2 regions of the Arthrobacter sp. 01T414 genome follow, and region 2 is predicted to be linked to the other one. Evidence: riboswitches for the same ligand, from Rfam matches in the RefSeq annotation. Region 2 holds a riboswitch; the other holds the start of a gene.
The links. A riboswitch is a leader RNA that binds a small molecule or an ion and turns the genes downstream of it on or off. The one in region 2 is predicted to bind glycine.

Region 1: linked by a shared signal. The riboswitch ahead of AC1DK9_RS06005 (amino acid permease) and the one ahead of gcvP (aminomethyl-transferring glycine dehydrogenase) in region 2 are both predicted to bind glycine.

The regions. Positions count from the first base shown of each region.
Region 1 is NZ_JBFTQK010000002.1:105,704-120,044, reverse strand. It holds gene AC1DK9_RS06055 (DUF6504 family protein) at 1-3, opposite strand, end outside; gene AC1DK9_RS06050 (hypothetical protein) at 149-535, shown strand; gene AC1DK9_RS06045 (chorismate mutase) at 551-877, opposite strand; gene AC1DK9_RS06040 (VOC family protein) at 892-1,314, shown strand; gene AC1DK9_RS06035 (SOS response-associated peptidase) at 1,321-2,079, opposite strand; gene AC1DK9_RS06030 (mycoredoxin) at 2,242-2,499, shown strand; gene AC1DK9_RS06025 (S-(hydroxymethyl)mycothiol dehydrogenase) at 2,636-3,721, shown strand; gene AC1DK9_RS06020 (MBL fold metallo-hydrolase) at 3,718-4,365, shown strand; gene AC1DK9_RS06015 (methylenetetrahydrofolate reductase) at 4,481-5,335, opposite strand; gene purU (formyltetrahydrofolate deformylase) at 5,472-6,335, opposite strand; gene AC1DK9_RS06005 (amino acid permease) at 6,380-7,849, opposite strand; glycine riboswitch at 8,005-8,102, opposite strand; glycine riboswitch at 8,388-8,487, shown strand; gene gcvP (aminomethyl-transferring glycine dehydrogenase) at 8,623-11,484, shown strand; gene gcvT (glycine cleavage system aminomethyltransferase GcvT) at 11,494-12,642, shown strand; gene gcvH (glycine cleavage system protein GcvH) at 12,701-13,084, shown strand; gene glyA (serine hydroxymethyltransferase) at 13,081-14,341, shown strand, end outside.
Region 2 is NZ_JBFTQK010000006.1:110,291-124,631, forward strand. It holds gene AC1DK9_RS14050 (siderophore-interacting protein) at 1-417, shown strand, start outside; gene AC1DK9_RS14055 (threonine/serine exporter family protein) at 472-1,968, opposite strand; gene AC1DK9_RS14060 (lipid II:glycine glycyltransferase FemX) at 2,001-3,074, opposite strand; gene AC1DK9_RS14065 (TspO/MBR family protein) at 3,211-3,765, shown strand; gene AC1DK9_RS14070 (L-serine ammonia-lyase) at 3,770-5,182, opposite strand; gene glyA (serine hydroxymethyltransferase) at 5,418-6,752, opposite strand; gene gcvH (glycine cleavage system protein GcvH) at 6,749-7,132, opposite strand; gene gcvT (glycine cleavage system aminomethyltransferase GcvT) at 7,632-8,780, opposite strand; gene gcvP (aminomethyl-transferring glycine dehydrogenase) at 8,793-11,684, opposite strand; glycine riboswitch at 11,724-11,839, opposite strand; glycine riboswitch at 11,841-11,939, opposite strand; gene AC1DK9_RS14095 (TetR/AcrR family transcriptional regulator) at 12,328-12,867, opposite strand; gene AC1DK9_RS14100 (MFS transporter) at 12,936-14,341, shown strand, end outside.

The sequences.
Region 1 (14,341 bases), on a different contig from region 2:
CATGATGCCTCCCGGAAGCGCAGCCCTCTGGCAAGAATTTTGAGAGGGTATTCGAATATATTTTCGAACACTTCAAGTCTACGCCGGGCCCGGGACAAAACCTAGATGGGGGGTGGACGGACGCAGGCGCAGGTAGCAGGATTGAGCTATGAGCTCCCATAGCGCACTCCTGAAGCACGTAAGCATCGCCGCCAAGGATTCAACCTTGGTGGCGAAGTTCGATATAGACGGGAATATCCCGAGTTCCGGGGCCTATGTGGTGGGGCTCGTGGCGGCCACTCCGGACCATTCGCACCAGCGCCGGATGGAAATCGAGTTCATGAACGGCGAGGCCGTTTCTTTTTTCTGCTTCAGCCATGACGGCACGGAAGAGAACTTCGACCTCAAGGGCGTAGAGCACTCCGGCAACACCATTACCGGCAACTTTCCGCTCAGTACGGTGATGGGTCTGGCCAAGGGCCACCTGATGACGGCTTACAGCGATTGCGAGGGCCGCGAATACCAGGCCAACGTCCCGGTCGAAGAGTCGCTCTAACCGGTTCGACCAGCCTTAGCTGGAGGCTTTGTAGACATCCAGCTCGAGCCGGATGAAGGCATCGATCATGGCCCGGTAGGTCTGTTCGACAATCTCGGTGTCGATGTCCTTTTGCTCCGCCGTGGCCTTGACGTGCTCCAGGACCCGCTCCACGCGGCCTGGCGCCCTCACCTCGGCACTGTCCGCCTTCAGGGTGCCGGCAATCCGGATCAGCCGTTCGCGGCGGCCGATCAGCGCGACGATCTGCTCGTCCACCTCATCCACGGCCACCCGCACGGCGGCGAGCTGTTCCTTATCGGCCTGGGCTTCTTTGGCGTCACGGTGATGTGTGGACATGTGCATGACAGTATCGAATGATGCAACCACGAGTCGACTTCATCTCATTGGGTGTCCGCAGCGTTGACGCCTCACGCCGCTTCTACGTGGCAGGCCTCGGGTGGCCAGTCCACCGGGAGGTTCCCGGCGAAGTGGTCTTCCTCCAGGTCAACCACGGCCTTATCCTCTCGCTCTGGGACGCCGGGCAGATGCAGGCCGAGGCGGGCACCGACGCTCCGGCCGGCATCCCCTGCATCACGCTGAGCCACAACGTGGGCAGCGCCGACGAGGTGGACAAGGTGATGCGCCAGGCGGAGGCCGCCGGCGCCGTCGTCGTCGCCGCGCCGAAGACCCAGCCGTGGGGCGGCTACACGGGCTACTTCGCGGATCCGGACGGGTTCCGCTGGGAGGTCGCCTTCAACCCCACCTGGACGGTCGACGCCGGCGGCAAGGTCACCGTCTAGGGACTCCTAGAAGAGGCTGCCCACCGGTTCGATCAGCTCCGGGGAATCATTCTTCACGTTCCCGACGGCGGTGCCGACGGCGTCGATCCGCCAGCCCTCCGCGACGTCGTGCGCGCCGGCCCGGACCAGCCCCACGAGGGCGGCTGCGTCGTCGGCGTGCGGGTCCAGCCAGGCCTCCATCGTCCGGCGGTCCATCGGCAGCGGGACCCGGTCGTGCAGCGCCGTCAATTCCGCGAGCATGCCGCCCGCGTAACCCTCCGGCGGAGAATCCGTGGTCAGGATCGAGGTCGAGAGCAACCAGCGCTCCGGATCCCCCTCGGCCTTCGTCGGGTCCTTCCACCATTCATAGAGTCCCGCAAAAACTACCGGGCTGCCGTCCTTCGGGTGGACGTAGTAGGGCTGCTTGGCCTTGCCCTCGTCCTTCCACTCGTAATAGCCATCTGCCGGAACGGCACAGCGCCGGGTGCGGGTGGCCTTGCGGAACGCCGGCTTCTCCAAAACGCTCTCGCTGCGCGCGTTGATCATCTTCGAGCCGATGCCGGGGTCTTTGGCCCAGGACGGCACGAGTCCCCAGCGGGCCATGTGCAGCTGCCGCACCGGCTTTGGCGCGGCCCCGTCCTCGACGAGCCGCTCCAGCAGGATCGGCACGTCCGCGGTCGGCGCCACGTTCCACGAGGGCGGAATCACGATCTCTTCTTCCAGTTCGGCGTCGAATTCGGCGAGCAGGTCCCCGACGGCCCGGGCCATCACGTAGCGTCCACACACGGCACCAGCATGCCACCGCGGGCCGCCTACCGGGAATAGATCCAGGGAATAGCGCACTTCGGGTTACGGTTATTGGTAGTGACGTACGACTTTTGTCGGCAACCGGCGCTGCCACGCAGTACCTGCAACCAGCGCCGCCAACCCAGCTTTGAGGAGAACTTCGTGGACTTCATCCCCGATTCCGGCACCATCACCATGTTTTCGACCACCTGGTGCGGCTACTGCAACCGGCTGAAGAAGCAGCTGGACGCGCAGGGCATCGGGTACACCGAGATCAACATCGAGGAAGTCGAAGGCACCGCCGAACTCGTCGAGCAGCTCAACGGAGGCAACCGCACGGTCCCCACCGTGCTCTTCCCGGACGGCACCGCCGCCACCAACCCGTCCGCGGCCGAGGTCAAGAGCCGCCTCGCGGCCTAGGCCCCACTTTTTAGCGATATGTAGCGCTCACGACACGGCGCGGCCCCCTCAGGGCCGCGCCGTGTCCAGTTGTGCGACAGAGTAGTAAGACAGAGTTTCACGGCAACATCAGCGACACGAGCAAAGGAGCCAGCCCATGGTCCACGAAGTCAAAGGCGCAGTCGTCCGTTCCAAGAACGCACCCGTCACCCTGGAAACCATCCTGGTCCCGGATCCCGGACCCGGCGAAGCCCTGGTGGACATCCTCACCTGCGGCGTCTGCCACACCGACCTGCACTACAAGCAGGGCGCCATCAACGACGATTTCCCGTTCCTGCTCGGCCACGAGGCAACGGGCGTGGTGAACGCGGTCGGCCCCGACGTCACCGAGGTGGCCCCCGGCGACCGGGTGGTGCTGAACTGGCGCGCGGTCTGCGGCGAGTGCCGCGCCTGCCGCCGCGGCGAGCCGCAGTACTGCTTCAACACACACAACGCCACGCAGAAGATGACGCTGGCGGACGGCACCGAGCTCACCGCCGCGCTGGGCATCGGCGCCTTCGCCGAGAAGACCCTGGTCGCCGCCGGCCAGTGCACCAAGGTGGACCCCGACGCCGACCCCGCCGCGATCGGCCTGCTCGGCTGCGGCGTCATGGCCGGCCTCGGAGCCGCGATCAACACCGGTGACGTCCAGCGCGGCGATTCCGTCGCCGTGATCGGTTGCGGCGGCGTGGGCGTAGCGGCCGTGGCCGGTGCCGCGCTCGCCGGCGCCACCACCGTGATCGCGGTGGACGTCGACGCCAAGAAGCTCGAACTCGCCAAGGAACTCGGCGCCACCCACACCGTGGACTCCTCCGCCGTCGACCCGGTGGAGGCGATCCGCGAACTGACCGGCGGCTTCGGCGCCGACGTCGTGATCGATGCCGTGGGACGGCCGGAGACATACAAGCAGGCCTTCTACGCCCGCGACCTCGCCGGAACAGTGGTTCTGGTCGGCGTCCCCAGCCCGGAGATGACCCTGGAGCTGCCGCTGCTGGACGTCTTTGGCCGCGGCGGCTCGCTGAAGTCCTCCTGGTACGGCGACTGCCTGCCCTCCCGCGACTTCCCCATGCTGATCGACCTCTACCGGCAGGGCCGGCTGGATCTGGACGCCTTCGTCACGGAGCGGATCACGATCGAGCAGATCGAGGAAGCGTTCGAGAAGATGCACTCCGGGTCCGTGCTCCGCTCGGTGGTTGAGCTGTGAGCGGCGGTTCCGGTAACGGCCTCAGGATCGACCAGCTCGTCACTTCGGGCACGTTCTCGCTGGACGGCGGCACGTGGGACGTCGACAACAACGTCTGGATCGTCGGAGACGAGCAGGAATGCGTCGTGATCGATCCGGCCCACGACGCCGACGCCATCGCGTCCGCCGTCGCCGGGCGCACTGTTAAGGCCATCCTGCTCACCCACGGCCACGACGACCACATCGCCGCCGTGGGCGCGTTCCGCGGCCTGGTCAACGCACCGGTCTACCTGCACCGGGACGACTGGATGCTCTGGGACCGGGTCTTCCCGGGAACCAAGCCGGACCACGGCATCGACGACGGCGAGACCTTCGACGTCGCCGGCGCCCGACTGGTGGCGCTGCACACGCCGGGCCACTCCCCCGGCTCCGTGAGCTTCCGGCTGGAGAGCGAAGGCACGGTCTTCACCGGCGACACCCTGTTCCAGGGCGGTCCCGGAGCCACCGGCCGGTCCTTTAGCGATTTCCCCACCATCATCGAATCCATCAAGTCCCGGCTCCTGGCCCTGCCGGCGGACACCGTGGTGCGGACCGGGCACGGAGCTTCGACAACGGTCGGCGCCGAGGCGCCGCAGCTTGAGGAATGGATCGCGCGCGGCCACTAAGCGGCTACTTCCACAGTGCGGCCACTAAGCGGCTGGCACTGCCGGGGCCCCGTCAGGATTCAGGGCGGGGCCCCTGCTGTGCCCGGGATTATCGGCCGCCCTTAACCGCCTCGGCTCAGGGGACAGCCACGCTTTCGGCCCTGCGGGCGGCCAGGTACGGTTCCAGATTGTTGAAGGTGTACAGGTGCACGCCGGCCAGGGAGGGCTGGACGGCCGACAACTCGGATACGAGCCGTTGCGGCGAATAGTTGCCGCCGTCCATGAGCCGCCGGGCCAGCGGACCCTTGCGGCCGATGAACCGGAGCGAGGGTCCCACGCCGATCTTGGTGGCCAGCGAGATGAGCTTGGTCCGCGGCACCGACCCGGCGACGCCGGCCCACACCGGCAGGGCGACGCCTTCACGGCGCAGCAGCTCCACGTACCAGCTGATCCGGGCGGCGGAGAAGCACATCTGCGTGACCACGCTGGTGGCAAGGTGCTGCTTCTCCAGCAGGGCGTCGAGCATGCGCAGCTGGCTCTGCTGCGGATGCCCCTCGGGGTAGCCGGCGACGCCCACGGCCACGCTCCCGCCGGAGAGCTGGGCGATGTCTTCCAACAGCCGGGCGCTGCTCAGGTAGGGGCCCGCTGCCTGCGCCGCGTCCCCGCCGACGGCGAAGACCTCGTTGATTCCGGCAGCACCGCAATCCTTAAGGATGCCGGCGAGCTGGGTGCGGCTCTCGAGGCTGCGGGCGGCGAGGTGCGGCACCACGTCATAACCCAGGAGCCGAAGCTGGACAGCTGCCCGCATAGTGGGGTTGACCCCGTGGTGCGGCAGGCAGGTGACCGTGAGCGCGGAGCCCGGCGGCAGGCTTGACTGGACCCTGGCGACGATGCCGTCGGTGGGCACGATTTCCAGCCGGGTCGGAAGCGCAGGGGCACCGGCCGCGGGCCGGGATTTCGAAGACGTGGATGAAAGAGACTGAACCGTCACGTGGAACTCCAAGGAATGGCCGGCGCGACGCGCCGGAAGGGACAGGCCTGAGCGGTGGGATCCGGGGACCGGACCAGGTTCGTCATGCGAAGCCACCCGGACGTCGGGTGGCTTCGCATGACCGGGCGGGAGGCCGTCAGCGAAGGATGACGGTCCGGTTGCCGGAGAGAATGATGCGGCCTTCGGAATGCCAGCGGACGGCGTTCGTCAGGGCCTTGCATTCGGCGTCGCGGCCCACCGCCACTAGGTCAGCGGGCGCGTAGGTGTGGTCCACTTCGATGACCTGCTGCGCGATGATCGGCCCCTCATCCAGCTCCGAATTAACGTAGTGGGCGGTGGCCCCAACGGTCTTGACCCCCCGTTCGTACGCCTGGTGGTAGGGCTTGGCTCCCTTGAAACTCGGCAGGAAGGAATGGTGGATGTTGATTGCCCTGCCGGCGAGCCGGGCCGTGAGGTTGTCGCTCAGGACCTGCATGTAGCGGGCAAGGACAACCAGCTCCACATCGTAGGCATCCACCAGGGAGAGCAGCGTTGCCTCGGCCTCCGGCTTCGTCGCCTGGGTCACTGGCACATGGTGGAAGGGGATCCCATGCCAGGTGACCAGGTCCTCGTGGTCCCGGTGGTTGGACACCACCGCCACTATCTCGACCGGCAGTTCCCCGATGCGGGCGCGGAAGAGCAGGTCGTTGAGGCAGTGGCCGTATTTGGAGACCATGACGAGGATTCGCTGTTTCCGGCCGTGCCGCTCCAGGCGCCAGTTCATCGTCCATTCCGCGGCCACCGGCGTGAAGTCGCGCCGGAGTTCTTCGACGTCGGCGAAGCTGCCGGTCGAGACGAAATGCACCCTCATGAAGAAGTGCTGTTCCTGCCGGTCTCCGAACTGCTTGATGTCGACGATGTTGCAGCCGTGGTCCAGGAGGAATTTGGACACGGAGTGAATGATCCCCGGCGATTCCGCGCAGTCGAGGGTGAGGACAAACTCCGTACTCGATCCCTCCAGCTGTTCGGGGGCCGGGACGTTGGATGGCGTGCCTGTTCCGGTGCTCACTTGCCGTCCACCGCCCGGAGCTCGGCTGCGACATCCTGTTCGGACTGCAGCTCTGCCTTGAACGCCTCGTAGCGGGCCAGGTGGACGGGCCTGCGGCGCAGCACGAACCATGCGGCGCCGAGCACGAGGAACCACACCGGAGTCACCAGCAGCGCCGCCAGCGTGTCGGGCTGGGTGGTCAGGGTCCAGAGCACGAAGGCGAAGAAGGCGAAGACAACCCAGACCATGGGAACGCCGCCGGGCATTTTGAACTTGGATGAGTCATGCAAACCGGGACGGCGACGGCGGAACGCTACGTAGCTGGCGAGGATGATCGACCAGACAAAGATGAAGCAGACCGCGGAAACGGTGGTGACCATTTCAAAGGCCTTGCCGATGTTCTCCCCCGCGTACATGAGCACGACGCCGGCCAGCAGCAGCACGCAGGACAGGAAGAGTGCGTTCTGCGGAACCTTGCGGCGGGACAGGTCGCCGAAGCGTGCCGGCGCGTCACCTTCCTGGGCCAGGCCGTAGACCATGCGCGAGGTGGAGTAGATGCCGGAGTTGGCCGAGGACATCGCCGAGCTGAGGACCACCAGGTTGACGACCGTGGCGGCCGCGCCGAGGCCGGCCAGGGAGAACATGGCGATGAATGGGCTGTGTCCGGCGGCGAACTGGGTCCACGGGATGACGGACATCAGGATGATGAGGGCGCCGACGTAGAAGAGGAGGACGCGCACCGGGATGGAGTTGATGGCGCGGGGCAGGTTCTTCTCCGGGTCCTTGGCCTCTGCCGCCGTCGTGCCCACCAGTTCGATGCCCACGAAAGCGAACACGGCGATCTGGAATCCGGCCACGAAGCCCATGAACTCATTCGGGAAGAAGCCGCCATGGCTCCAGAGGTTGCTGAAGGTTGCCGGTCCGGCCTCGGAGCTGAATCCGCTGAAGATCATGAACAGGCCCACGACGATCAGCGCAGCGATGGCGATGATCTTGATGAGGGCGAACCAGAACTCGGTCTCACCGAACGCCTTCACCGTTGTCAGGTTCAACAGCAGCAGGATCGCAATGGTGACCAGCCCCGGGATCCAGAGGGGCAGTCCCGGCCAGAGTTCCTGGGAGTACCCGGCGATGGCAATGACGTCTGCAATGCCGGTGATCACCCAGCAGAACCAGTAAGTCCACCCGGTGAAGAACCCGGCCCAGGGACCCAATAGATCTGCCGCGAAATCGCTGAACGACTTGTAGTGCAGGTTGGACAGGAGCAGCTCGCCCATGGCCCGCATGACGAAAAACAGCATGAAGCCGATAATCATGTAAACGAAGATCACCGACGGGCCGGCCGCCGAGATGGTCTTGCCCGAGCCCATGAACAGGCCGGTGCCGATGGCGCCGCCGATCGCGATGAGCTGGATGTGCCGGTTGCTGAGCTGCCGCTCAAGGTGCGGGGCTTCGACTGCGGTAGTGGGTGGTCGCTGAATCGTCATGAGGAACTCCATCGTTCAAGTGGCATCGGTGCCACGATGATTCGGGTTCCTCCCCGCTCTGTCTTGGACCTGAGAGTTTCCGCGTTTCCTGCCCCCGCAGGAACCGCTTGCACCTTCGGTGAGCCGGACGCCGTCCGGCTGCTTTCCAGAGTCGCCTCGCCGCGGCGGTACATGGGCCTGAGAGATTCCTGGGGAGGATTTGCTCCTACGGCGCCTGCTGAATGTACCGGCAGGACTCTCCCGCCGCAGATCGTAAGCATGTTGATTTTGTTGTGGTGCGGAAGGCGCAGTGGCGGGGAGATCAACCCCGCTCCACCACCGGCCGCAACCGAATTCCGCGCCTCCGGGAATCCCCGGATCCGCAGAAATACTGGCCATCTGTTCCGTCCGGAACATTGCTTGGCCGATCCAGTGTGGGATGGATCACGCTGGAAAGTCAACCCCGTCGAATTGTTTCGTCGCACGGCGCCGCCGTGTTGCCGGGTGCSGGGATTGCGTGTAGCGTGTGAGCCGAATCACCACATTCGAATACGCCTTTCGAGCCGTGGCGGGAGAGTCCTCCCCGTCATCACCGGGCAGGCGCCGTAGGAGCAAATCCTCCCCAGGAATCTCTCAGGCCCCCGTACCGCCGCGGCGAGGCAACTCTGGAAAGCAGTCAGGCACGTTCCTGGCTCACCGACGGTGCAAGCGGACAAAGGTCTGCGGAATCTCTCAGGTCCAATACAGAGCGGGGAGGAACCCGGTCCCCTCCGGCGCGTTGCGTCGGCCAAACCTTGGAGTTCCTCTTGACGGTTCAATCTCTTCCATCCAATTTCGCCGATCGCCATATCGGCGCACGCCGCCAGGCCGACGTCGACACCATGCTGAAGGCTGTCGGCTACGACAGCGTTGACGGCCTGGTTGATACCGCCGTTCCCGATTCCATCCGCCAGGATGTTCCCCTGCGATTGACCGATGCCCTCAGCGAGGTGGAGGTCCTGGCCGAGCTGCGCAGGATCGCCTCCAGGAACAAGACGGCCGTGCAGATGATCGGGCAGGGCTACTACGACACCGTGACCCCCGCCGTGATTCGCCGGAACATCCTCGAAGCTCCGGCCTGGTACACCGCGTACACGCCCTACCAGCCGGAAATCTCGCAGGGCCGGCTGGAGGCGCTGTTGAACTTCCAGACCATGGTCCAGGACCTCGTCGGCCTGCCGATCGCCAACGCCTCGCTGCTGGACGAAGCCACCGCCGTCGCCGAGGCCGTGCTGCTGATGCGCCGGGCCAATAAGGACAAGGCGGCCAGCGGCGGCAAGACCGTCCTCGACGCCGACTGCCTCCCGCAGACCATCGCGATCGTCAGGGGCCGCGCCGAGGCCCTTGGCTTTGAGGTCGAGGTCGCTGACCTGTCCAAGGGCCTGCCCGACGGCGACATCAACGGCATCGTGCTGCAGCAGCCCGGCGTTTCCGGCCGCGTCTGGGACCAGTCCACGGTCATTGCGGACGCGAAGGAGCGCGGCGCACTCGTCACCGTCGCCGCTGACCTGCTGTCCCTGACCCTGATCACCCCTCCCGGTGAGCAGGGCGCCGACATCGCCGTCGGCTCCACCCAGCGCTTCGGCGTGCCGCTGTTCTTCGGCGGCCCGCACGCCGCGTACATGGCCGTCCGGGCCGGGATGGAACGCACCCTGCCGGGCCGCCTCGTGGGCGTGTCCAAGGACAACGCCGGCGCCCCCGCCTACCGGCTGGCGCTGCAGACCCGCGAGCAGCACATCCGCCGCGAGAAGGCCACGTCCAACATCTGCACCGCCCAGGCGCTGCTGGCCATCGTCGCCTCGTTCTACGCCGTCTACCACGGCCCGGACGGACTGAAAGCGATCGCCGACAACGTCCACAACAACGCCCGGGTTCTCGCCACCGCACTGGAAACGGCGGGCCGCGAACTGCTCAGCGGGTCCTTCTTCGACACCCTGACCGTCCGCGTCCCCGGCAAAGCCCGCAAGGTCATCACCGCCGCGGAAGCCCGCGGCATCAACCTGCGCTTCATCGACCCGGACACAGTTGGCGTGTCGGTCGATGAGACCACGACGCCGGAAGTCCTCTCCGCGGTGGCCGTGGCCTTCGGTGCCGGCCCGGTGAGAGAAGCGAACGGCTTTGAGCTGCCGGAAGCGGTGCTGCGCACCTCGGATTACCTGCAGCACCCGGTGTTCAACACGCACCGCTCCGAGACCCAGCTGCTGCGCTACATCCGCCGCCTCTCGGACCGCGACCTGGCCCTGGACCGAACCATGATCCCACTGGGTTCGTGCACCATGAAGCTGAACGCCACGGCCGAAATGGAAGCCATCTCCTGGCCGGAATTCGCCTCCATCCACCCCTTCGCACCCGAATCCCAGACGGCGGGCTGGCGCGAACTGATCGAGGACCTCGAAGCCCAGCTGACCGAGATCACCGGCTACGACCAGGTCTCCATCCAGCCCAACGCCGGCTCCCAGGGTGAGCTCGCCGGGCTGCTCGCGATCCGCGGCTACCACCTCTCCCGGGGTGATGACCAGCGCAATATCTGCCTGATCCCGGCCTCCGCGCACGGCACCAACGCCGCGTCCGCGGTGCTGGCCGGCATGAAGGTCGTCGTCGTGGCCACCGCCTCGGACGGCACGATCGACCATGCCGACCTGCAGGCCAAGATCGAACAGCACAAGGATGCCCTCTCGGCGATCATGATCACCTACCCGTCCACGCACGGGGTGTACGACGCCGATGTCCGTGAGGTTTGCGACGCTGTCCATGCAGCCGGCGGCCAGGTGTACGTTGACGGTGCCAACCTGAACGCCCTCGTCGGCCTGGCCCAGCCCGGCCAGTTCGGCGGTGACGTCTCGCACCTGAACCTGCACAAGACCTTCTGCATCCCGCACGGCGGCGGCGGACCCGGCGTCGGACCGGTCGCGGCCAAGGCCCACCTGGCCCCGTTCATGCCCGGCAACGCGGCAGATCCGGCCAACGGCGCCGAGGGCACCCCGATCTCTGCCTCCCGCTACGGCTCGGCCGGCGTGCTGCCGATCTCCTGGGCTTACGTGAAGCTGATGGGCGGACAGGGCCTGACCGAGGCCACCAAGTCCGCGCTGCTCGCCGCGAACTATGTTGCCTCGAGGCTCAATGAGTTCTTCCCGGTGCTCTACACCGGCGAGGGCGGCCTCGTCGCGCACGAGTGCATCCTGGACCTGCGCGAACTCACGGCCAAGACCGGCGTGACGGCCGAGGACGTCGCCAAGCGCCTGATCGACTACGGATTCCACGCCCCGACGCTGGCGTTCCCGGTTGCCGGGACCCTGATGGTCGAGCCCACCGAGTCCGAGGACCTGGGCGAGATCGACCGGTTCATCGACGCGATGATCGCCATCCACGCCGAAATCGAACAGCTTGCGGCCGGCGACTTCACCTTGGCGGACTCCCCGCTGCGCAACGCACCGCACACTGCGGCCGCCGTCGTTTCCTCCGATTGGGACCGTGCGTACCCGCGCGAACAGGCCGCTTTCCCGGTCCACACCCTCAAGCAGGACAAGTACTTTCCGCCGGTCGGCCGGATCGACGGCGCCGCCGGTGACCGCAACCTGGTCTGCTCCTGCCCCCCGATCGAAGACTTCGAGAACTAAGGACTGACAATGACTGAGAATTACACCGCGCTCTACGAAGAGCATAAGAAGGCCGGTGCGTCTTTCACCGATTTCGGTGGCTGGCAGATGCCGCTCAAATATAGTTCCGAGCTGGCCGAACACCACGCCGTCCGCAACGCCGCGGGCCTGTTCGACCTCTCGCACATGGGCGAAGTCTGGGTCACCGGCCCGGACGCCGCCGCCTTCCTCGACTACGCCCTGGCCGGCAAGCTCTCGGCAGTCGCCGTCGGCAAGGCGAAGTACTCGCTGATCTGCCAGGAGGACGGCGGCATCATCGACGACCTGATCTCCTACCGCCGCGGCGACGAGCAGTACCTGGTGGTCCCCAACGCCGGCAACGCCAAGGTCGTGGCCGCGGCCCTGGCCGATCGCGCCGGTTCTGCCCAGGAAGGCGGTTTCGACGTCACCGTCGAGGACGTCTCGGACGAGACCTCGCTGATCGCCGTCCAGGGGCCGAACGCGGAAGCCATCCTGCTGGCCCTCGTCCCGGCCGCGCAGCACAGCCTGGTCACGGAACTGAAGTACTACGCTGCCGTCGAGGTCGGCTTCAACTTCGGCGGTGCCAGCAAGAACCTGCTGCTGGCCCGCACCGGCTACACCGGAGAGGACGGCTTCGAGATCTACGTCCCCAACGCGGACGCTCCGGCGCTATGGGAGACGCTGCTGGAGGCCGGCGCAGACCGTGGACTGATCCCTGCCGGGCTGGCGTGCCGCGACTCGCTGCGCCTTGAGGCCGGCATGCCGCTCTACGGCAACGAACTCTCCCGGAACGGCAACCCGTACGAGGCAGGGCTGGGCCCGGTGGTGTCCCTCGCCAAGGAATCCGACTTCGTGGGCCGCACGGCACTTGAGGCGCTGAAGGCCGGCGGCGCCGGTTCCACGACGGGCCGCAAGCTCGTGGGGCTCAAGGGCCTGGGCCGGCGCTCCGGCCGCAGCCACTATCCGGTCCTCAAGGACGGCAATGTCGTCGGCGAAGTCACCTCCGGGCAGCCGTCCCCGACGCTGGGCTACCCGGTCGCCATGGCCTACGTTGACGTCGAGTTCGCCGAACCCGGCACCGCCCTGGACGTCGACCTGCGCGGCAAGAGCGAGCCGTTCGAAGTCGTGTCACTGCCTTTCTACAAGCGCGAAAAATAGCTCCACAGGCGGTGAAACCGCCCCACATCGACTACAGATCAAACAGAAGGAAAAACACATGAGCAAGGTTGTTGCTGAACTGAAGTACTCCGCAGAGCACGAATGGGTTGCCGCTGACGGGTCGGGCCCGGCCGGCATCGGCATTTCCGCTGTGGCCGCAGATGCGCTGGGCGACATCGTTTACGTTGACCTGCCCGAGGTGGGCTCGTCGGTGACGGCGGGTGAGACCTGCGGTGAGGTTGAGTCGACCAAGTCGGTTTCGGATCTCTACGCCCCGGTGACGGGCGAGGTCACCGAGATCAACGACGCGGTCGTGTCCGATCCCGCGCTGATCAACAGCGATCCGTACGGCGCCGGCTGGCTGTTCAAGGTGGCCGTAGCCGAAGAAGGCCCGCTGATGTCGGCTGAAGAATACGCCGCAGCCAACGGCGGCGAGCTGTGAGCGGGGCGGGCGTCGCGACGGCGACGTTTGAGCAGGTTGTGTCCCCGTCGCTGGACGCGGAGCTGTCCGCCCTGGATCCGGAGATCGCCGCGCGGATCGACGCGGAACTCACCCGCCAGCGGGACGGGCTGGAGATGATCGCCTCGGAGAACCACACCGCGCGGGCCGTGATGCAGGCGCAGGGCTCGGTGCTGACGAACAAGTACGCCGAGGGCTACCCGGGCAAGCGCTACTACGGCGGCTGCGAGCACGTCGACGTCGTCGAGCAGCTCGCGATCGACCGGGTCAAGGCCCTGTTCGGCGCGGAATACGCGAACGTCCAGCCGCACTCCGGGGCGCAGGCGAACGCCTCGGTCATGCACGCCCTGATCCGCCCCGGCGACACGATCATGGGGTTGAACCTGGCCCACGGCGGGCACCTGACCCACGGGATGAAAATCAACTTCTCCGGCCGGCTCTACAACGTCATCCCGTACCAGGTCCGCGAGGATGACCACCGGATCGACATGGCCGAGGTCGAACGCCTCGCCCAGGAACACAAACCCCAGCTGATCGTGGCCGGCTGGTCCGCGTACGCCCGGCAGCTGGACTTCGCGGAGTTCCGCCGGATCGCCGACTCGGTCGGCGCGTACCTGATGGTGGACATGGCCCACTTCGCCGGACTCGTCGCGGCCGGGCTGCACCCCTCCCCGGTCCCGCACGCGCACGTCACGACCTCCACGACGCACAAAACCCTCGCCGGTCCGCGCGGCGGGATCATCCTCTCCAACGACGCCGAGATCGCCAAGAAGATCAACTCCGCGGTGTTCCCGGGCCAGCAGGGCGGCCCGCTCGAGCACGTCATCGCCGGCAAGGCCGTGGCCTTCAAGATCGCCGCGTCGCCCGAGTTCAAAGAACGCCAGGAACGCGTCCTGGCCGGCGCCCGGATCCTCGCCGAACGCCTGGTCCAGCCCGATGTCACCGCCAAAGGCATCACCGTGGTCTCCGGCGGCACCGACGTGCACCTGGTCCTGGTGGACCTGCGCGACTGCGAACTCAACGGCCAGGAAGCCGAGGACCGGCTCGCCGCGATCGACATCACGGTCAACCGCAACGCCGTCCCGTTCGACCCGCGCCCGCCGATGGTCACCTCCGGGCTGCGGATCGGCACCCCGGCCCTGGCCACCCGCGGGTTCGGCGAAGCCGCGTTCGCCGAGGTCGCGGACATCATCGCCGAGGCCCTGACCGCCGACGCCGGCGCGGACCTGACCGGGCTCC
Region 2 (14,341 bases):
ACGGCGGACTGGCACCTCTTCGCCGGCGACGAGTCCGCCTTGCCTGCCATCAGCGCCGCCATCGGGTCCCTCCCCCGGGACGCCCGCGGGCTCGCCTTCCTGGAGGTGGACAGCGACGCCGACGTCCTGGCGATCGACGCCCCCGCAGGACTGGAACTGCGCTGGCTGCTGCGCCGCGGTGCCCCGGCCGGGAGCGGTACCCTGCTGGTCGATGCGGTGCGTGACGCCGAGTGGCCGGAGGGCAAGGTGCACGTCTTCGCGCACGGGGAACGCGGCTACATGAAGGGCCTGCGCCCGGTGTTCTTCGCCGACCGCGGCCTGGAGCGCTCCCAGGTCTCCCTTTCCGGGTACTGGGCCAGCGGCCGGGTGGAAGATGATTTCCAGGCCGAAAAGAAGCTGCCGATCGGCAAGATCTAGTCCGCCCAGGCCACTGACTCTCCGGAGCCCCCGCGGTGCAGGGGCTCCGGAGATTCAGCGGCGGCGGGCGCGGCGCCGCTCGTTGCTGGCCAGGCTGCGGGTCAGCGGCCGGGCGAGCGTGTCGCCGAGCACAATGCCGGCCGCGACGCCGAGCACGATTGCCCCTGCGTTGAGCATCCCGCCGGCCCCCATCAGGATCTCAGATTCCTCGATGGTCAATACATACATGGACCGGAATATGGTCAGGCCGGGCAGCAGGATGAGTGCCGCGGGCACCGCTACGACGAGCTGCGGGGCGCCCATCCGGAGCGCCACCACCCGGGCCAGCAGGCCAATGACGACGGCGGCGAGGGCCGGGGCGAAGCGGGGTCCGATGCCTGCGGCCGATCCGCCGATCAGCACCAGATGACCGACGACGCCGACCGCCGCCGTCGGGAGCAGGAGCTTCAGCGAGGTCTGCTCCGTGACGCCGATGGCGACCACGGCGACGGCGACCAGCGGCACCAGCACCCACAATGGATACTCCGCCGGGAATGTTTCGGTCACGTCGATGGCCTTCATCCCCGTCATTGCCCCCACCACGAAGCCGACGGCTATCCCGGCCACCAGTGCGCCGAACGTCAGCATGGTGGACAGGAACCGGCCCGCCGCGGTCACCGGGAAGCCGTTGATGGCGTCTTGCACCGACGAGACAAGCCGGCCGGTGGGGAGCAGCAGCAGGATCCCGCCGACCACGACGATCGCCGGCGGAATCTGGATTCCCGCCCGGCTGCCGAAGCGCCAGAGCAGCAGGGCGATCAGGGTCACGACGAACGAGCAGGCCGCCGTGATGAAGAAGTCCGGGGTGCGCCAGCGTCCCAGTTGCCGTGCCAGCAGGCTGATCAGCAGGTTGGAGAGGAAGGCTACGCCGGAAGCGGCCAGGTCGCCGCCGAGCACGCCGACAAAGACGGCGGAGAAGACGCCGAATGCCACGGTGACCATCCAGCGCGGGAACGGCTTTGGGCTGTGCGTGATCTCGTCGAGCCTGCGCACCGCTTCCTCGCGGCCCACTCCGCCGGCGACGATGTCCGTGACCAGTTGGTGGACCTCGGCCAGGCCGGCGTAGTTGTTGGTCCAGGACCGGACCACCCGCAGCAGCGTGATGGGCGTCTGGTCCTTCGGGGCATAGTTGATGGCCACCGACTGGTTGGTGATGTCCACCTCGATGTTCTTCAGCCCCAGCGCAGCGGTGATGGCGATGATGCTGGTTTCCACTTCGAGGGCGCCGGCGCCGTACCGGAACATCGATTCGGCGAGCTTCAGGGCGAAGTCGATGGTCTTCCGGGCGGAGCTGTCCACGCCGCCGACCTGGATCATCGGATTGGCGTACGGGCTGCCGGCCAGCCGGTCAACGATACTCAGCGGCGCCGTCGGCGGGTTCTCGCCCTGCACCAGCCTGCGGAGCATGCGTTTCGCGGCGGCGTTCTGGCGCACCTCCATGGGCGACATCGGCTCGGTCCGGGGCAATCCGTCGGTCTGCGGCCCGCGGCGGCCGTCGGGGGGTTTGGTCATTGCGGCCTCCTCACATCAAGCTTGCGGGCGGTTTAGTAGAACTGCTGGCCCGTACGCCGCGTGTACAGCTGGCGGGCGACGCGCTCACCGGCGGCCATCCAGGCCTTGTACTTCAACGGGCTCAGGACTTGGTCGTAGCATCCGACGAAGTCCGTGACGGTCTTGCTGAAGCTGGTCTTGAACAGGCCCAGGCCGTGGAAAGGGTTGGACGTGTCCTTCAGCTTGTCGCTGGGCGGCGTGCCGCAGAAGTCGTATTCCGTGCAGCCGAGTTCCTTGAGTTGGTTGATAGCCGTCCACTGGACCAGGTGCGAGTCGCCATACTGGCTGCGCTTCTGCAGGGAACCGCCGTCCTTATACGTGCCCTTGCGCCCGTAGTTGATCACGAACGCTCCCACTGAGGGCACGCCGTTTTCGTAGACGAACAGCAGGCGGCCCTGGCCGCGGTCCAGGAAGTTGGTCCAGAACTGGCGGTAGTACTCGTACTCGCGGACCCGGACCTGGGACTTGGCCTCCACCGTGTTGGTCATCAGCGCATACATCGCCCGGAAGTTCTCTTCGCTGGGCTCCACGTTGTGGACCTCGACCTCCTCGCGGATGGCCCTGCGCACGGCGTTGCGGCCACGGGAATGCAGGTTGCGCAGCAGTTGGTTTTCCTGCGGCGAGATGTCCAGCAGCGCAGTGGAGTCGTTGGGCTGCAGGTTGTGGGTCTTGACCAGTCCCGCGCCCTCGATGATGCGCCGTGCGTCGTCGGAGAGGACGATGTCTGGCTCGATTTTGATGGCAAAGATGCCGAGCCGGGCACGCTTGACGAACTCGGCGTTTGCGGCCGCGATGCCCGGGATGTCCTCCACGGAAGCGACGTCTGGTCCCTTGATGAGGTACCAGAGCTTGCCGAGGACGGGGAAGGACTTTTCCAGGACCAGGTTATAGCTCGTGTAGTCGGCCGTCTCGTAGACCAGGTGGAGCGGCTTCCAGCCGTAGTGTTGCTTGACCTCGGCGAAGGCCTCGGATTGGAGCAGGTTCCCGCCGTTGGGGTTCGCGGTGACGTGGGCGTCCCAGTTGGCAACCTCTTCGGCGGAGGCAAAGCGGGCGGTGAATTCTCGCAAGGGTGCGGTATCCAATCTTTGCGGAACGAGCTTCGGCGGCATGGCTGGCATGCAGCCTCAAGTCTATCGGGAGGCCGGGGACTGCCGTGGCGCAACTGCCCTGCGCCGGTCGCCGTACCGGGGTTACGCTGAAGATATGCATGCACAGCCGGAATCCTCGGCCGCCCGCCGGCAGCACCCGCCGGGAGGAGCGGGCAGGCCCCGGCCCGGCACCCAGGCGTTGGTCCTCATGGCCTTGCTGGGCGCCTCGGCGCTGGTGGCGGCGCTCGGCGGGCTGGCCAGCGCCAACAATGTCGACGGCTGGTATGCCGCCGCGGACAAGGCTCCGTGGTCTCCGCCGAACTGGCTCTTCGGACCGGTCTGGACGTTCCTCTACGTCGCGATGGCTGTGGCGGCGTGGCTGGTCTGGCGCAGCCGGGCCGAAGGGGCCAGGACCGCCCTCACCGCCTACGCCGTCCAGTTGGTACTGAACCTGCTGTGGACCCCGGCGTTCTTCGGCCTGTACCCGGTTTTCGGAACCCCGGCGCTGTGGGTCGGCTTCGGCATCATCGTGGCGCTGGCGGTCGCGGTGGCCGCCACTGTCCTGCGCTTCGGCCCGATCAGCCGCACGGCCGGACTGCTGCTGCTCCCCTACCTGTCCTGGATCGTGTTCGCCTCGTCACTGAATCTGTGGGCGGCACTGAACAACTAGGGGCTCAGCACTCCACCACGTTGACGGCGAGGCCGCCCATGGCGGTCTCCTTGTATTTGGAGGACATGTCCTTGCCGGTCTCGCGCATGGTCACGATCACCTCGTCGAGAGAGACGCGGTGGGAGCCGTCGCCCCACAGGGCCATCTTGGCGGCGTTGATCGCCTTGGCCGCCGCGATCGCGTTGCGTTCGATGCACGGGATCTGCACCAGACCGCCGATCGGGTCGCAGGTCAGGCCGAGGTTGTGTTCCATCGCGATTTCCGCTGCGTTTTCCACCTGCTGCGGAGTGCCGCCCATGACTTCGGCCAGGCCGGCGGCCGCCATCGACGACGCCGAACCCACCTCGCCCTGGCAGCCCACCTCGGCGCCGGAAATCGAAGCCTGTTCCTTGTAGAGGACCCCGATGGCTCCGGCGGCGAGCAGGAACTTGACCACGACGTCGTCGCGGTCCTCCTGGGTGGCCTTGTCCATGCCCGGGGCGAAGTGCAGCGCGTAGTAGAGGACGGCGGGGATGATCCCGGCGGCGCCGTTGGTCGGTGCGGTGACGACCCGGCCGCCCGAGGCGTTCTCCTCATTCACGGCCAGGGCGATCAGGTTGACCCATTCCTGCCAGTACTTCGGGTCCCGGTAGTCAGGGTCCTGGCCACGGTTTTCCTTCATCAGCCGTTCGTGCCAGTCCGGTGCACGACGGCGGACCTTGAGCCCGCCGGGCAGCAGGCCCTCGCGCTTGAGGCTGACCTCGACGCAGCCTTCCATGACGGAGTAGATGTGCAGGAGGCCCTCGCGGATTTCCGCTTCGGTGCGGGAGGCACGCTCGTTGACGAACATGATCTCGCCAATCGAGAGCCCCTTGGACTGGCAGCGTCCCAGCAGTTCCGCGGCGGTGCGGAACGGCAGCGGCAATTCCTTCTTGGACTCGGCCAGTTCCTTCAGCGCGGCGTCCTCCTCGCCCTCTCGGACGATGAAGCCGCCGCCGACGGAGAAGAAAGTGGCGCTGTGAACAACGGTTCCGTCGGCGTCGGAAACCGTGAACGTCATGCCGTTAGTGTGCCGGGGCAGGACGGTGAGCGGGCGCAGCACCATGTCCTTCACCCCGTACGGCAACTGTACGGATCCTGCCAGCTGGAGGGTTCCCGTCTCGGCAATGGCCGCCAGTCGATCCTCGACCTCGTCGGGGAGGATCTTCTCCGGGTGGTAGCCCTCGAGCCCCAGCAGGATCGCGGTCATGGTGCCGTGCCCGTGACCGGTCGCGGCCAATGAGCCGTACAGGTCCACCCGGAGCGCGGCGACCTTCTCCAGGTCCCCCGACGCCTTCAACTCCTCGGCAAAGACTGCGGCGGCCCGCATGGGCCCCACGGTGTGCGAACTTGAGGGCCCGATCCCAATAGAGAAAAGATCAAAGACGCCAACAGCCATGGCCGGGTTCCTAACTGGGGATAAATGTGGGGACGGAGCAGAAGGTGAGGTGCCCTCGCGGGGCCGGCGGAGCCGGGCTTTTCGAAAGCGTGCGTCAAAGCGAGGGCCCACGCCGTCCGGGTTCCCTGGCCGAGCTTGCGAGGCTAGGGGGACGGTGGGGAGAAGGAGCAGCACGCGTGAAAAGTCCGGTCCGCCGGTCCCGGAGCCAGCCCGGGTAGGGCCGGCCCCTGGACGGTCAGGCTAGGTTAGCAACCGAAGGGTAGAGCGGGTGGGCGGCGGCGAGGGCCTGGACCCGGGCGCGGAGCCCGGTCAGGTCCGCGCCGGCGTCCGCGGTCAGGGCCTCGGCGATGATGTCCGCGACCTCGGCGAACGCGGCCTCGCCGAACCCGCGGGTGGCCAGGGCCGGGGTGCCGATCCGCAGCCCGGAGGTCACCATCGGCGGGCGCGGGTCGAACGGGACGGCGTTGCGGTTGACCGTGATGTCGATCGCGGCGAGCCGGTCCTCGGCTTCCTGGCCGTTGAGCTCGCAGTCGCGCAGGTCCACCAGGACCAGGTGCACGTCGGTGCCGCCGGAGACCACGGTGATGCCCTTGGCCGTGACATCGGGCTGGACCAGGCGTTCGGCGAGGATCCGGGCGCCGGCCAGGACGCGTTCCTGGCGTTCCTTGAACTCGGGCGACGCGGCGATCTTGAACGCCACGGCCTTGCCCGCGATGACGTGCTCGAGCGGGCCGCCCTGCTGGCCCGGGAACACCGCGGAGTTGATCTTCTTGGCGATCTCGGCGTCGTTGGAGAGGATGATCCCGCCGCGCGGACCGGCCAGGGTCTTGTGCGTCGTGGACGTCGTGACGTGCGCGTGCGGCACCGGGGAGGGGTGCAGCCCGGCCGCGACGAGCCCGGCGAAGTGCGCCATGTCCACCATCAGGTACGCGCCGACCGAGTCGGCGATCCGGCGGAACTCCGCGAAGTCCAGCTGCCGGGCGTACGCGGACCAGCCGGCCACGATCAGCTGGGGCTTGTGTTCCTGGGCGAGGCGTTCGACCTCGGCCATGTCGATCCGGTGGTCATCCTCGCGGACCTGGTACGGGATGACATTGTAGAGCCGGCCGGAGAAGTTGATCTTCATCCCGTGCGTCAGGTGCCCGCCGTGGGCCAGGTTCAACCCCATGATCGTGTCGCCCGGACGGATCAGGGCGTGCATCACCGAGGCGTTCGCCTGCGCCCCGGAGTGCGGCTGGACGTTCGCGTACCCGGCGCCGAACAGGGCCTTGACCCGGTCGATCGCGAGCTGCTCGACGACGTCGACGTGCTCGCAGCCGCCGTAATAACGCTTGCCCGGGTAACCCTCGGCGTACTTGTTCGTCAACACCGAGCCCTGCGCCTGCATCACCGCCCGCGCCGTGTGGTTCTCCGAAGCGATCATCTCCAGCCCATCCCGCTGGCGGCCCAGCTCCGCGTCGATCCGCGCGGCGATCTCCGGATCCAGGGCCGCCAGCTCCGCGTCCAGCGACGGGGACACAACCTGCTCAAACACTGCTTCGGTGCCGGCGGCCACGGTCGAGCCGCTCACAGCTCGCCGCCGTTCTTGGAGGCGTAGTCCTGGGCGGAGAGCAGCGGACCCTCGGACTCCGCGGCCACCTTAAAGAGCCAGCCGGCACCGTACGGATCGCTGTTGATCAGCGCGGGATCGGACACGACCGCGTCGTTGATCTCCGTGACCTCGCCCGTCACCGGGGCGTAGAGATCCGAAACGGACTTCGTCGACTCAACCTCACCGCAGGTCTCACCCGCCGTTACCGACGAGCCCACCTCGGGCAGGTCAACGTAGACGATGTCGCCCAGCGCGTCCGTGGCGACCGCCGAGATGCCGATGGACACTACGTTCCCGGCCTCGCGGGCAACCCACTCGTGCTCGTCGGAGTACTGCAGTTCAGGGGCAACTTTTGCCATGTGTTTTTCCTAAGTCTTGGAGTGGTCGGTGGTGCTAAATCTATTGTGGCCGGTGCCTAGCGAACGTGGGTGGGCCGGGGTGCGCGGCCGGAGCCCGAATTCCTCCGCGTGCTCGCTCGTTCCTCGCTTAGACGCACGCTTCCGGAATCCGTTCCCCTGCCGCTATCGGCCGCTTCATATCCGCTGGCCAACAGTTTTCAAACAGCCCGCCCGCTCTCCGGAAAGAAACGCTGGCCGTTTAAATCTTCCAGGGCCGACCCGCGGTAGGCGGCACAGACCCCGCACCATTGGCTTTCGAAAGCGCTGGCTCCCGTTGGTGTTGAAGGTGAGCGGTCCCCGAGGGGCCGGCCGGGCTGGGTTTTCGAAAGCGTGCGTCTAAGCGAGTGGCCGCCGTCCGGGTTCCCTGACCGAGCTTGCGAGGTTAGGGGGACGGCGGGTCAAACGAGCGAGCACACGTGAAAACCCAGACGGCCGGTCCCGGAGCCGGGAACCAGCCCGCCTACTTTTGGCGCTTGTAGAAAGGCAGTGCGACAACTTCGAACGGCTCGCTCTTTCCGCGCAGGTCGATGTCCAGGGCCGTGCCGGGTTCGGTGAAGGCGACGTCGACGTAAGCCATGGCGACCGGGTAGCCCAGGGTGGGTGAGGGCTGGCCGGAGGTGACTTCGCCAACTGTGTTGCCGTCTTTGAGGACCGGGTAGTGGCCCCGGCCGGCCCGGCGGCCCAGACCCTTGAGCCCGACGAGCTTGCGGCCCGTCGTGGACCCGGCGCCGGCTTCCTTCTTGGCTGCCAGGGCGGCTTTGCCGACGAAGTCGCCTTCCTTGGACAGCGCGACGACGGGACCCAACCCGGCGGCGAACGGGTCGCCTTCGAGGGAGAGCTCGTTGCCGTAGAGCGGCATGCCGGCCTCGAGGCGGAGCGAGTCGCGGGAGGCCAAGCCTGCGGGCGTCAGCTCGCCTTCCTCAGCGATGGCGATGAGCGCCTGCCAGAGTGCGGCGGCGTCGTCGTTGGCGACAAAGATTTCGAAGCCGTCCTCGCCGGTGTAGCCGGTGCGGGCCAGCAGGAGGTTCTGGCTGCTGCCGCCGAACATGAACGGGACGTCGACGGCGGCGTAGTACTTCAGGCCGGTGACGAGCTCGTGCTGCGCGGCGGGGACCAGGCGGAGCAGGATGGCCTCCGCTTTCGGTCCCTGGACGGCGATCAGCGAGGTCTCGGCGGAGGCGTCCTGGACCTTGACATCGAAGTCTGCAGCGCGCTCGGCCAGGGCCGCGGCCACGACCTTGGCGTTGCCGGCGTTGGGGACCACCAGGAACTTGTCGGTGCCGTCGGCCGCGGCCGGGCGGCGGTAGGTGATGAGGTCATCGATGATGCCGCCGTCTTCGTTGCAGATCAGCGAATACTTGGCTTTGCCGACCGTCATCGCGGAAATCTTGCCGACCAGGGCGTAGTCCAGGAAGGCGGCGGCGTCCGGGCCGGTGACCCAGACTTCGCCCATGTGGGAGAGGTCGAACAGGCCCGCGGACTTGCGGACGGCGTGGTGTTCGGCAAGTTCGGAGCTGTACTTGAGCGGCATCTGCCAGCCGCCGAAGTCCGTGAAGGAGGCTCCAAGCTTCTTGTGCTCTTCGTAAAGTGCCGTGTAGTTCTCAGTCATCGTTGGCTGTCCTTAATTGGCAGAGTCTGCGGAGTCGTCGGAGTGATCTTCGAAGGCTTCGAGGGGAGGGCAGGAGCAGATCAGGTTCCGGTCACCGGCGGCGCCGTCGATCCGGCCGACCGGCGGGAAGTACTTGTCCTGCCGCAGGGTGTGGACCGGGAAGACGGCCTGTTCGCGCGGGTAGCTGCGCTCCCAGTCGGTGCTGACGACGGCGGCCGCGGTGTGCGGTGCGTTGCGCAGCGGGCTGTGCTCGACAGTGAAGTCGCCGTGGGCGACCTGGTCGATCTCCTTACGGATGGCGATCATCGCCGTGATGAACCGGTCGATCTCGCCCAGGTCCTCGGACTCGGTGGGCTCGACCATCAGGGTCCCGGCCACCGGGAATGCCAGGGTGGGGGCGTGGAATCCGTAGTCGATCAGGCGCTTGGCGACGTCCTCGGCCGTGACGCCGGTCTTGGCCGTGAGTTCGCGCAGGTCCAGGATGCACTCGTGGGCCACGAGGCCGCCCTCGCCGGTGTAGAGCACCGGGAAGTAGTCGTTGAGGCGGGCCGCGATGTAGTTCGCGGCGAGCAGGGCCGACTTGGTGGCTTCGGTCAGGCCCTGCCCGCCCATCAGCTTCACGTAGGCCCAGGAGATCGGCAGCACGCCGGCGGAGCCGTAGCGGGAGGCGGAGATCGGGGTGCCCTCGGCGCCGTTGGCCGGGTCTGCTGCGTTGCCGGGCATGAACGGGGCCAGGTGGGCCTTGGCCGCGACCGGGCCCACGCCGGGTCCGCCGCCGCCGTGCGGGATGCAGAAGGTTTTGTGCAGGTTCAGGTGCGAGACGTCGCCGCCGAACTGGCCGGGCTGGGCCAGTCCGACGAGGGCGTTGAGGTTGGCGCCGTCGATGTAGACCTGGCCGCCGGCTGCGTGGATGGCGTCGCAGACCTCGCGGACGTCGGCGTCGTACACGCCGTGCGTGGACGGGTAGGTGATCATGATCGCCGAAAGGGCGTCCTTGTGCTGTTCGATCTTGGCCTGTAGGTCCGCGTGGTCGATCGTGCCGTCCGAAGCGGTGGCCACGACGACGACCTTCATGCCGGCCAGCACCGCGGAGGCGGCGTTGGTGCCGTGCGCGGAGGCCGGGATCAGGCAGATGTTGCGCTGGTCATCTCCCCGGGAGAGGTGGTAACCGCGGATCGCGAGGAGCCCGGCGAGCTCACCCTGGGAGCCGGCGTTCGGCTGGATGGAGACCTGGTCGTAGCCGGTGATCTCGGTCAGCTGGGCTTCGAGGTCCTCGATCAGTTCCCGCCAGCCCGCCGTCTGCGAGTCCGGGGCAAAGGGGTGGATGGAAGCGAACTCCGGCCAGGAGATGGCCTCCATTTCGGCCGTGGCGTTCAGCTTCATGGTGCAGGACCCCAGCGGGATCATCGTCCGGTCCAGGGCCAGGTCCCGGTCCGAGAGGCGGCGGATGTAGCGCAGCAGCTGCGTCTCGGAGCGGTGCGTGTTGAACACCGGGTGCTGCAGGTAATCCGAGGTGCGTTCGACGGCGGAGTCCAGGGCGAAGCCTTCAGAAGTGTCGGCGACGGACGCGCCGAAGGCGGCGACGACGTCGGCGACGATGGCCGCCGTCGTGGCTTCATCGGCGGAGATGCCGACAGTGTCGGCGTCGATGGCGCGCAGGTTGATGCCCTTGGCGTCAGCGGCGGCGATGAATTCGGCGGCCTTGCCAGGGACGGACACGGTCACGGTGTCGAAGAACGAGGTGTGCTGCACGTCCAGTCCGGCGGCCTTGAGCGAGGCGGCAATGGTCCGGGCGTGGCCGTGAACGGTCTCCGCGATCGCCTTCAGCCCGTCCGGGCCGTGGTAGACGGCGTAGAACGAGGCGACGATGGCCAGCAGGGCCTGGGCGGTGCAGATGTTGGAGGTCGCCTTTTCACGGCGGATGTGCTGCTCGCGGGTCTGCAGCGCCAAGCGGTAGGCGGGGACGCCGGCGTTGTCCTTGGACACGCCCACGAGCCGACCGGGCATGGAGCGTTCCAGGCCCTTCTGGACGGCCATGTACGCGGCGTGCGGGCCGCCGAAGAAGAGCGGAACGCCGAAGCGCTGGGCGGAGCCGACAGCGATGTCGGCTCCCTGCTCACCGGGAGGGGTGATCAGGGTCAGGGACAGCAGGTCAGCCGCGACGGTGACGAGCGCGCCGCGCTCCTTCGCGTCCGCAATGACGGCCGAGTGGTCGAAAACGCGGCCGGAGGCACCGGGCTGCTGCAGCACGACGCCGTTGATGACGCCCTCGGGCAGGCCCTTGGACAGGTCCGCGACCTCGACCTCGAAGCCAAGGGCCTCGGCGCGGCCCTTGACGATCGCGATGGTCTGCGGGAGGCAGTCGGCGTCGAGGACGGTCTTCCCGTCGTGGGCCGTCTTGTTCTTGTTCGCCCGGCGCATCATCAGCACGGCCTCGGCGACGGCGGTGGCTTCATCCAGCAGCGAGGCGTTGGCGATCGGCAGGCCGACGAGGTCCTGGACCATGGTCTGGAAGTTCAGCAGGGCCTCCAGTCGGCCCTGCGAGATTTCCGGCTGGTAGGGGGTGTAGGCGGTGTACCAGGCCGGAGCTTCGAGGATGTTCCGGCGGATCACGGCGGGGGTGACGGTGTCGTAGTAGCCCTGGCCGATCATCTGAACGGCGGTCTTGTTCTTGGAGGCGATCCGGCGCAGTTCGGCGAGAACTTCCACTTCGCTCAGGGCGGCGCCGAGCGCCAGGTCGGAGTCCTGCCGGATGTCCTTCGGAACGGCGGTGTCCACCAGGGCGTCGACGGTGTCGTGGCCGACAGCCCTCAGCATGGTGTCGACGTCGGCCTGGCGGCGAGCGCCGATATGCCGGTCAACGAAGGACGTGGAGGCTGAGGTAACAGTCACAAGGAACTCCATAACTAAGGCGGCGCAGGGTACGCCACATTGATTCGGGTTCCTCCCCGCTCTGTATTGGACCTGAGAGTTTCCGCGCAGCCGCTTTCGCGAGGCTCCGCTTGCACCGTCGGTGAGCACAGCACGCCATGGGGCGCACTCGCTGCTTTCCAGAGTTGCCTTGCCGCGGCGGTACATGGGCCTGAGAGATTCCTGGGGAGGGTTTGCTCCTACGGCGCCTGCTTGTACCTACTTGCAGAACTCTCCCGCCGCAGATCAAAGGCATATTCAATTGCTCGTGACCGTAGTCACAGCCTCCATTGTCCTACGCCGGAGACGCGTCCGCAAACTCCGATCCCTCGGGCGCTCCCTCACCTCCGGCACGACTTACCCCAACGCTCCCTCACCTCCGGCACGACCCACCCCAACGCTCCCTCACATCCGGCGCGAATTTCCTGAACGCTCCCTCACCTCCGGCACGACTTACCCAACGCTCCCTCACGTGATGTGAGGGAGGGTTTCCCCGGAAGGGCACCAGACCTGAGGGAGCGTCCCCCGGAAGAGCACCGGACCTGAGGCAGCGTCCCCCGGGAGGGCACCACACCTGAGGGAGCGTCCCCCGGAAGAGCGCCAAACCCGAGGGAGCGTCCCCTCGGCTTGGGCCGGATCAGCCGCGGAGTCGTTCGACGGCGGCCAGCAGGCTTTCGACATCGCCGGCCACCTCGGCCGGCGCCTCGCCGGGCCCCCGCGCCAGCATGGCATTGAAGTACAGCCCGTCCCCCATGTAGAGCACGGGCTTGGCCATCGCGGGTCCCACGTCGGCGGCAAGGAGGGCCAGCCAGCTCGCCTGCACCCCGGCCATCCGCCGCAGGGTTTCAGCGTGGGCCACTTCGGCCAGGCGGGTGGCGGCGACAAAGACGCGGTCCAGCGGGGTGTCGGCCCACACCGAGGACCTGATGAAGTACGCGGCCGCTCCCTCCGGGGCTGCGGCCATGGCAGCCAGATCCTCGGCGAGGAGCCGGTCCAGGCGCTCCAGCAGCACCGAGATCATGGCTTCCTTGTTCGGGAAGTGGTACAGCAGTCCCCCCTTGGAAACGCCGGCCAGCTTGGCTACGGCGTCCAGCGTCGCAGCGCGCTCTCCCTCCGTAATGAGAAGGGATTCGAAGGCGTCAAGGACGGCTTCGCGGGCAACGGGTTTTCTGGCCATGGCTCCCATCATGCCTGCCTGAACAGCAATTTCTTAACTATACCGTCCAGACGGTACAGTTATTGTTTATGAGTACCGCGTCCCTGTCCGCCGCCACCCATGCCGCCCCGGCTCCCCGCGCACCCTGGCGCGATTGGCTGGCCTTGTCGCTGCTCATGTTCCCGGTTCTGCTCGTGGCCGTGGACAACACCGCACTGACCTTCGCGTTGCCGGCGATTGCCCGCAGCCTGGATGCCACCGGGGTGCAGCTGCTCTGGATCGTCGACGCATATCCGCTGGTGCTGGCCGGCTTGCTCGTGGCGATGGGCAGCCTGGGTGACAGGATCGGCCGGCGTCGGCTGCTGTTCATCGGCAGCTCCGGCTTCGCAGCGGTGTCCGCCGTGACTGCTTTTGCGCCCGGCGCGGAGTGGTTGATCGCGGGCCGGGCCGGGCTGGGCTTCTTCGGCGCGATGCTGATGCCGTCCACGCTGTCCCTGATCCGAAATATCTTCCCCGAGCCCAACCGGCGTCGGCTCGCGGTGGCAATCTGGGCCGCAGGCTTCTCCGGCGGCGCTGCGCTGGGCCCGATCTTCGGCGGCTGGCTCGTGGAACACCTCTGGTGGGGAGCGGTCCTGCTGGTCGCGGTGCCGATTATCCTGCCGCTGCTGGTCTTTGGCCGCGTACTGATCCCGGAATCACGGGACCCTAACCCCGGCCGGGTGGACGCCCCCAGCATCGTCCTGTCGCTGCTGGCCATGGTGCCAGCGGTCTACGGCATCAAGATGCTGGCTACCGACGGCGTTGCGCCGGAGCCGCTCGCGGCCCTCGGCGTCGGGCTGTTGATGGGCTACGCCTTCGTCCGACGCCAGCACCGGCTGGCGGCGCAGGACTCAGGCACTCCCCTGCTGGACCTGAGCCTGTTCGGCAATCCGGTCTTCAGCACCGCCATCACAGCCAACGTCCTGGCCCTGTTTTCCTACAACGGATTCATCCTGTTCCTCGCCCAGCACCTGCAACTCCTCGAGGGGCAGTCGCCCTCGGAGTCCGGCATGGCGATGGTCCCGGCCCTGGTCGCCACAGTGGTCGCGGGACTGCTCGTGGTCCCGCTGGTGCGCAAGGTCCGTCCGGGCTTCGTGGTGGCCGGCGGCCTGCTCCTGAGCGCCACGGGATACAGCCTGGTGGCTTTCGGGGACCACGGCACCGGGCCCGGCCTGCTGCTGGCCGCCTTGCTGGTGCTGTGCCTGGGCGTCGGCGCGGCCGAAACCATCTCCAACGACCTGATCCTGGGAGCGGCGCCGGCGGCGAAATCAGGCGCAGCGGCCGCCATCTCGGAAACCGGCTACGAGGTCGGCTCCCTGCTCGGCACCGCCATCCTCGGCTCCATCCTGACGGCGTCCTACCAGCGCAACCTGCACCTTCCCGCCGTCGCCGACGGGACGGTCCCGGCGGGGGCCGCTGCCCAGGCCGGCGAGACCCTCGCCGGGGCCGCGGAACT